2 regions of the Geodermatophilus sp. CPCC 205506 genome follow, and region 2 is predicted to be linked to the other one. Evidence: riboswitches for the same ligand, from Rfam matches in the RefSeq annotation. Region 2 holds a riboswitch; the other holds the start of a gene.
The links. A riboswitch is a leader RNA that binds a small molecule or an ion and turns the genes downstream of it on or off. The one in region 2 is predicted to bind S-adenosylmethionine.
Positions count from the first base shown of each region.

Region 1: another riboswitch for S-adenosylmethionine. It lies ahead of MY520_RS17435 (LLM class flavin-dependent oxidoreductase); the one in region 2 lies ahead of MY520_RS18640 (bifunctional o-acetylhomoserine/o-acetylserine sulfhydrylase).

Region 1 covers NZ_JALPKP010000030.1:60,763-64,495, reverse strand. The annotation lists gene MY520_RS17440 (FAD/NAD(P)-binding protein) at 1-1,066, opposite strand, end outside; SAM riboswitch class IV at 1,289-1,400, shown strand; gene MY520_RS17435 (LLM class flavin-dependent oxidoreductase) at 1,664-2,785, shown strand; gene MY520_RS17430 (NtaA/DmoA family FMN-dependent monooxygenase) at 2,782-3,733, shown strand, end outside.
Region 2 covers NZ_JALPKP010000034.1:21,887-25,619, reverse strand. The annotation lists gene MY520_RS18650 (amino acid ABC transporter permease) at 1-496, shown strand, start outside; gene MY520_RS18645 (amino acid ABC transporter ATP-binding protein) at 493-1,266, shown strand; SAM riboswitch class IV at 1,351-1,466, shown strand; gene MY520_RS18640 (bifunctional o-acetylhomoserine/o-acetylserine sulfhydrylase) at 1,510-2,805, shown strand; gene metX (homoserine O-acetyltransferase MetX) at 2,821-3,733, shown strand, end outside.

The DNA of each region.
Region 1 (3,733 bases), on a different contig from region 2:
CGTCGGCGAACTCCTCCCACGGCACCGCCGTCCGCTCCGGGTGGGCGCGGAACAGCTCGGTGTAGTGCGCCCAGCCCAGCTCCCGCTCGATCAGCGGTGCCAGGTCGGCGCGCAGGTCCAGCAGCCGGTCGGGCCCGAACGCGGCGTCGACGGCGGCCGGGGTGAAGAACCGCAGCGGCACCGGCGGCCCGGCCCACGGGTAGCCGAGCTTGGACCGGTAGGGCACGCCGCGGCGGGAGCCCACGTACAGCACCGGCTCGGAGCCGGACGGCTGGTAGCGCAGCCGGCCGGCGTCGTCGCGCTCGAACCGGCCGCCGCGCCCGTTGGTCAGCAGGACGGCGAGGTCGACGAACGCGAGACCGGCGCCGCGCACCAGCACGTCCTCCCCCGGGGCCAGCGCGGAGAGGTCGACGTCCGCGGTGTACCCGGTGGGCAGGTAGGTGAGTCCGCGCCGGTCGGCGGCGGCCGCGGTCGCCCGCTCGCCGGCCGTGGGGTGCGCGTCGAGGTGGCCCTGGACGAGCAGGACGGCGTCGGCGCTGAGCTCGGCGCCGTCGGCCAGCCGCACGCGGGCGCCCCCGGGGCCGCTGTGCACGTCGACCACCCGGGTGGCGTGCAGGTGCACGTCCAGCCACGGCGCGGCCGCGGCGACCACCGTGTCGAGCACCCACCGCAGGTAGGCGCTGACCAGCGGCCGGGACGGGAAGGACGCCGGCCCGAGCCGGCGGGCCTCCCGGCCGACCGGGTCCTCCGCCGGCCGGGCGCGGGCGACGTCGCGCACCCACTCCCACAGCGTGGTGCCCTCGGCGACCGGGCCCTCGACGACGACGGAGGGGTCGGGCAGCACGGTGACGTCGCCGACCAGGGAGTTGGCCCAGAGCAGGTCGGGCTGCTCGGCCCGCCAGACGCGGCCGCCACCGGGCGGGAACGGATCGACCAGGTGCACCTGCAGCCGGCGGCCGTCGGACAGCTCCGGAGCGGAGGCGGCGAGCCGTTCGAGGACGCCGATCGCGGTGGGGCCGGCGCCGACGACGCAGAGGGTGGGCCGGTCAGGGACGAGCGGGGACATGCGGGGGGACTCCAGAGCCGGAGGAGGGAGGGCGGGGCGTGGTCGCGTCCTCCGGACACAGGGCACTGCAGGTGCGGAGCAGGTCGACGTGCCGCCGCTGGGCGAGCTCCGGTCGCGTCACGTCCCCTCCTCCCGATGCGGACGCCGGGTGGCGCCGACACAATGTCTACCAAATCGATCGGGTTTGACGGGAATGCCGGTCCGTGTCTAGGGTCCGGCTCAGGTCCTGAGTGCCAGCACCAAGCCCCGGCTCGCTGGCCGGCAACCCTCCGCTGCGACGGGGTGCCCCGGGTGACGACCTGGCGGACGCGATCCGCGTCCGCAAGTCCGCAGCCCTCCGGGGCCCAGATCGAGGAGCACCGACAGTGAGCACCGCGTCGACGCCGGGCGTCCGCGACCTCTCCGCCGACCTGGTCGGCCGTCCGACGGTCGACCTGCTGCGCACCGACAGCGCGCTCTGTCGCTGACGACGTCCCCCTCCTGACCGGCCCGCCCGGTCCTCCGCGGCACCGCCCGCTCCCGCCGCTCCCCCTGTCCCGGGAGTGCCGGCGGCGTGCCCGCGTCCTCTCCACCACCCGTCCGACAGGGAGCACCCGCATGTCCCGCACCCCCCTCCTCGGCGTCGAGCTGACCGACGCCGGAGCCCACCCCGCCGCCTGGCGGCTGCCGGTCGCCGAGCCGGGCCGGCTGTTCGACCCCGCGCGGTGGGCCGGCCTGGTCCGCACCGCCGAGCGTGGCGGCCTCGACCTGGCCCTGTTCCCCGACGCGTTCGGGGTGCAGGACGCCGACGGCGGGGTCCGCGGCCGGCTCGACGCCCTGCTGACCGCCTCCCGGCTCGCCCCGCTGACCACGTCCATCGGTCTCGTGCCGACGGTGACCACCACGCACACCGAGCCGTTCCACGTCGGCAAGGCGGTGCAGACCCTCGACTGGGTGAGCCGCGGGCGGGCCGGCTGGGAGATCGGGGTGAGCCGCACCCCCGAGGAGGCCGCGCTGTTCGGCCGGAAGAGCGCCGAGCCCGACGACGAGCTGTGGGCCGAGGCCGACGACGTCGCCGAGGTCGTCGCCCGGCTCGAGGACAGCTGGGAGGACGACGCCGAGATCCGCGACGTGGCCACCGGCCGGTTCGTCGACCGCGACCGGATCCACCCGGTCGACTTCCGCGGTCCCCGCTTCTCGGTCGCGGGCGCGTCGATCACGCCGCGCTCGCCGCAGGGCCGCCCGCCGGTCGTCGTCCGGGCCGACTCCCCCGCCGCGCTCGCCGTCGCCGCGCACCGGGCCGACGTCGTGCGGATCTCCGCCGCCGGCGTCGCGGCCGCCACGGCCCAGGCGACCGAGGTGCGGGCCCGGGTGGCCGAGGCCGGCCACGACCCGCGCCAGGTCGCCGTGCTCGCCGACGTCGTCGCCTGGCTGGGCCCGGACGCCGCCGACCGGAGGAACCGGCTGCAGGCGCTGTCCCGGACCGACCCGGGCACGGTGGAGCACGTCGGCGACGCCGAGGACCTCGCCGACCTGATCGCGGTCTGGACGACCGCGGTCGACGGCGTGGTGGTGCGCCCGGCCGTCCTCCCGACCGACCTCGAGGCGCTGGTGGACGACGTCGTCCCGCTGCTGCGGGAGCGCGGGCTGCGCCCGGCCGGGCCGCCCGGCCCCACGCTCCGCGACACCCTCGGCCTGACCCGCCCGGCCGGCCGCACCGCCGTCGGGGGTGCCCGGTGAGCCGCAAGCAGATCCACCTCGGGGCCCACTTCCCCGGCGTCAACAGCACCACCGTCTGGGCCGATCCGCGGTCGGGCAGCCAGGTCGACTTCGCCTCCTTCGAGCACCTGGCCCGCACCGCCGAGGACGCGCGGTTCGACTTCTTCTTCCTCGCCGAGGGGCTGCGGCTGCGCGAGCACAAGGGGCAGGTCTACGAGCTCGACGTCGTCGGCCGGCCCGACACGCTCCCGGTGCTCGCCGCGCTGGCGGCGGTCACCGAGCGGCTCGGGCTGGTCGGGACGATCAACACGACCTTCAACGAGCCCTACGAGCTGGCCCGGCAGTGGGCCACGCTCGACCTGCTCTCCGGCGGTCGCGCGGCGTGGAACCTGGTCACCAGCTCCGACGCCTTCCACGGCGCCAACTTCCGGCGCGGCGGCTTCCTCGACCACGCCGACCGGTACCGGCGGGCGGCCGAGGTCGTGCAGGTCACCCGGCAGCTGTGGGACTCCTGGGACGCCGACGCGGTGGCCGCCGGGGAGACCTTCCTGCGGCCCGGCGGCGTGCGGCCGTTCGCGCACACCGGCCCGCAGTTCGACGTCCGCGGGACGTTCGGGACGCCGCGCGGACCGCAGGGGCACCCGGTGCTGTTCCAGGCCGGCGACTCCGCCGACGGCCGGGAGTTCGCCGCCCGCGACGCCGACGTCGTCTTCACCGCGCACTCCACCGTCGAGGCCGGCCAGGCGTTCTACGCCGACGTCAAGGGCCGGCTGGCCGCGCACGGGCGGCAGCGGGACGACCTGAAGATCCTGCCCGCGGTGACGGTGGTGCTCGGCGACACCGAGGAGGAGGCCCGCGACCGGGCGCGGCACATCCGCGAGCAGCAGGTGAGCGGGCCGACCGCGATCGCCTTCCTCGAGCAGGTGTGGGGCCGCGACCTCACCGCCCACGACCCGGACGGGCCGCTGC
Region 2 (3,733 bases):
GTTCGGCCTGAACGGCAACCAGATCTTCGCCGGGTTCACCGCGGGCCTGATCGGCCTCGTGCTCTCCGAGGGCGCCTACATGGCCGAGATCGTGCGGGCCGGGATCCAGTCGGTCGACCCGGGCCAGAACGAGGCCGCCTCCGCCCTGGGGATGAGCCGCGGCAAGACCATGCGCCGGATCGTGCTGCCGCAGGCGATGCGCGTCATCATCCCGCCGACCGGCAACGAGACGATCGCGATGCTCAAGGACACCTCGCTGCTCATCGCCGTCCCGGTGACGACGGAGCTCAACTTCCAGCTGCGGGCGATCGGCAGCCGGACCTTCCAGATCATCCCGATGGCCGTGGCCTCGATCCTCTGGTACGTGGCGCTGGCCAGCCTGCTGATGATCGGCCAGTACTTCCTGGAGCGGCGGTTCAACCGGGGCTTCGGCAGCCGGGAGACGCGGGCGCAGCGGGCCGCCCGCGAGGCCCGCGAGGTCGGGGGCCAGAAGTGACCGGGGACGGACAGCCGATGGTCCGGGCCGAGGGCGTGCGCAAGTCCTTCGGTCAGGTCGAGGTGCTCAAGGGCATCGACCTGGAGGTCGCCGCCGGCGAGGTGGTCTGCGTGATCGGCCCCTCCGGCTCGGGGAAGTCGACGTTCCTGCGCTGCATCAACCACCTGGAGAAGATCGACGCCGGCCGGCTGTGGGTGAACGGGCACCTGGTCGGCTACCGCGAGCACGGCGGCAAGCTGCACGAGCTGCCCGACCGGCAGGTCGCTGCCCAGCGCCGCGACATCGGCATGGTCTTCCAGCGGTTCAACCTCTTCCCGCACATGACGGCGCTGGAGAACGTCGTCGAGGCACCCACCCAGGTGAAGGGCGTGCGCAAGGCGGAGGCCCGCCGGCGGGGCGTCGAGCTGCTGGAGCGGGTGGGCCTCGGCGACCGGGTGCACAACTACCCGAACCAGCTCTCCGGCGGCCAGCAGCAGCGGGTGGCGATCGCCCGGGCCCTGGCGATGGAGCCGCAGCTCATGCTCTTCGACGAGCCGACGTCCGCGCTGGACCCGGAGCTCGTCGGCGAGGTCCTCGACGTCATGCGGGGGCTCGCCGGGTCGGGGATGACGATGGTCGTCGTCACCCACGAGATGGGCTTCGCCCGCGAGGTCGGCGACTCCCTGGTCTTCATGGACGACGGCGTGGTCGTCGAGGCCGGCGACCCGCGGCGCGTGCTCGGCGACCCCCAGCACGCCCGCACCCGGGCGTTCCTCTCCAAGGTGCTCTAGGGCCGGCCTCCGCCGCCTGACCGGCCCCGATGCGCCTGGGGCCCCTGTGCCGGGTGTGCTCCCGTCTGCATAAGATCGCGTCTGGCTCACGAGAGGCAGTGCGAAGCACCTGGCTGGCTGCCCGGCAACCTCGACTCCGTCCGAGGTGCTCCAGGGGAAGAGCCGGCCGGTCGGCGCCCGCCGTCCGGCAAGGACGGAGGTCCTCGCGCGCCGCGGGGTCTCCCGATGAGAGGAGACCGGCGCATGCCCGACCCCCAGAGCTGGAGCTTCGAGACCCGGCAGATCCACGCCGGCACGAGCCCCGACCCGACCACCGGGGCCCGTGCCCTGCCGATCTACGCCACCACCGCCTACCAGTTCCGCGACGCCCAGCACGCCGCGGACCTGTTCGCGCTGGCCGAGATGGGCAACATCTACACCCGGATCATGAACCCGACGCAGGACGCGCTGGAGCAGCGCGTGGCCTCGCTGGAGGGCGGCGTCGCGGCGCTGGCGGTGTCGAGCGGGCAGTCCGCCACGACCCTGGCGCTGCTCAACATCGCCGAGTCCGGCGACCACGTCGTCGCGTCCGCCTCGCTCTACGGCGGCACGTACAACCTGCTGCACCACTCGCTGCCCAAGCTCGGCGTCACCGTCTCCTTCGTCGAGGACCCCGACGACCCGGAGAACTGGCAGTCGCTGGTCCAGGAGAACACCAAGGCCTTCTTCGGCGAGACGATCGGCAACCCCAAGGGCGACATCCTCGACATCAGCGCGGTGTCGGAGGTGGCGCACCGCAACGGCGTCCCGCTGATCGTCGACAACACGATCGCCACCCCGTTCCTCATCCGGCCGATCGAGTTCGGTGCCGACGTCGTCGTGCACTCGGCGACCAAGTACCTGGGCGGGCACGGCACGGTGATCGCCGGGCTGATCGTCGACGCCGGCAACTTCACCTGGACCGGCGGGAAGTTCCCCGGCTTCACCGAGCCCGACCCGACCTATCACGGCGTCGTCTACGCCGACCTCGGCGCGCCGGCGTACGCGCTCAAGGCACGGGTGCAGCTGCTGCGGGACCTCGGCCCGGCGATCTCGCCGTTCAACGCCTTCCTCGTCGTGCAGGGGATCGAGACGCTGTCGCTGCGCATGGAGCGGCACGTGGCCAACACCCAGCGGGTCGCGGAGTTCCTCGAGGCGCACGACTCCGTCGACCGGGTCAACTACCCGGGGCTGGCGTCGTCCCCGTGGCACGCCGCGCAGCGGAAGTACGCGCCGCGCGGCGCCGGCGCCGTCCTCACCTTCGAGCTGCACGGCGGGGTCGAGGCCGGCAAGCGGTTCGTCGACGCGCTGGAGCTGCACAGCCACGTGGCCAACATCGGCGACGTGCGCAGCCTGGTCATCCACCCGGCGTCGACGACGCACTCGCAGCTGACCGCCGAGGAGCAGCTGACCACCGGCGTCACCCCCGGCCTGGTGCGGCTGGCGGTCGGCCTGGAGGGGATCGACGACATCCTCGCCGACCTGGAGGCCGGCTTCCGCGCCGCGAAGTCCGCCGAGTGAGAAGGACGTCCTGACGTGAGCGGGGCCCGGGTCGCCCCCTGGGCCCCGCCGCGCCCGGGCGGCTGGCGCGAGGGGGACCCGGTCGGCGACCGGCGCTTCCTCGACCTGCCCGGTCCGCTCGGGCTGGACCGCGGCGGGTCGCTGCCGGCGGTCCGGGTGGCCTACGAGACGTGGGGGACGCTCGCGCCCGGCGGGGGCAACGCCGTCCTGGTCGAGCACGCGCTCACCGGCGACAGCCACGTCGTGGGCCCGCCCGGCCCGGGCCACCCGACGCCGGGCTGGTGGGACGGGCTCGTCGGGCCCGGGGCGCCGCTGGACACCGACCGGCTGTTCGTCGTCTGCGCCAACGTCCTCGGCGGCTGCCAGGGGACGACCGGCCCCTCGTCCCCGGCCCCGGACGGCGCCCCGTGGGGCGCGCGCTTCCCCGCCGTCACCGTGGGCGACCAGGTGCGGGTGGAGGCCGCGCTGGCCGACGCCCTCGGCATCGACCGGTGGACGGCGGTGCTCGGTGGCTCGATGGGTGGCATGCGGGCGCTGGAGTGGGCGGTCGGGCTGCCCGACCGGGTCGGAGCGCTGTTCTTCCTCGCCTCCGGTGCCGCCGCGACCGCCGACCAGATCGGCACCCAGACCACCCAGCAGGCCGCCGTCCGTGCCGACCCGGCCTGGGCCGGCGGGGACTACCTGCCCGGCCCCGGACCGGTCGACGGGCTCGGCGTCGCCCGGCGGATCGCGCACCTGACCTACCGCAGCGGCGGGGAGCTGGAGGAGCGCTTCGGCACCGCGGTGCAGGGCGACGGCCGGTACGCGGTCGCCTCCTACCTGGACCACCACGCCGGCAAGCTCGCCGCCCGGTTCGACGCCGGCAGCTACGTGGTGCTGACCGAGGCGATGAACTCCTGGGACGTCGGCCGCGACCGGGGCGGGGTCG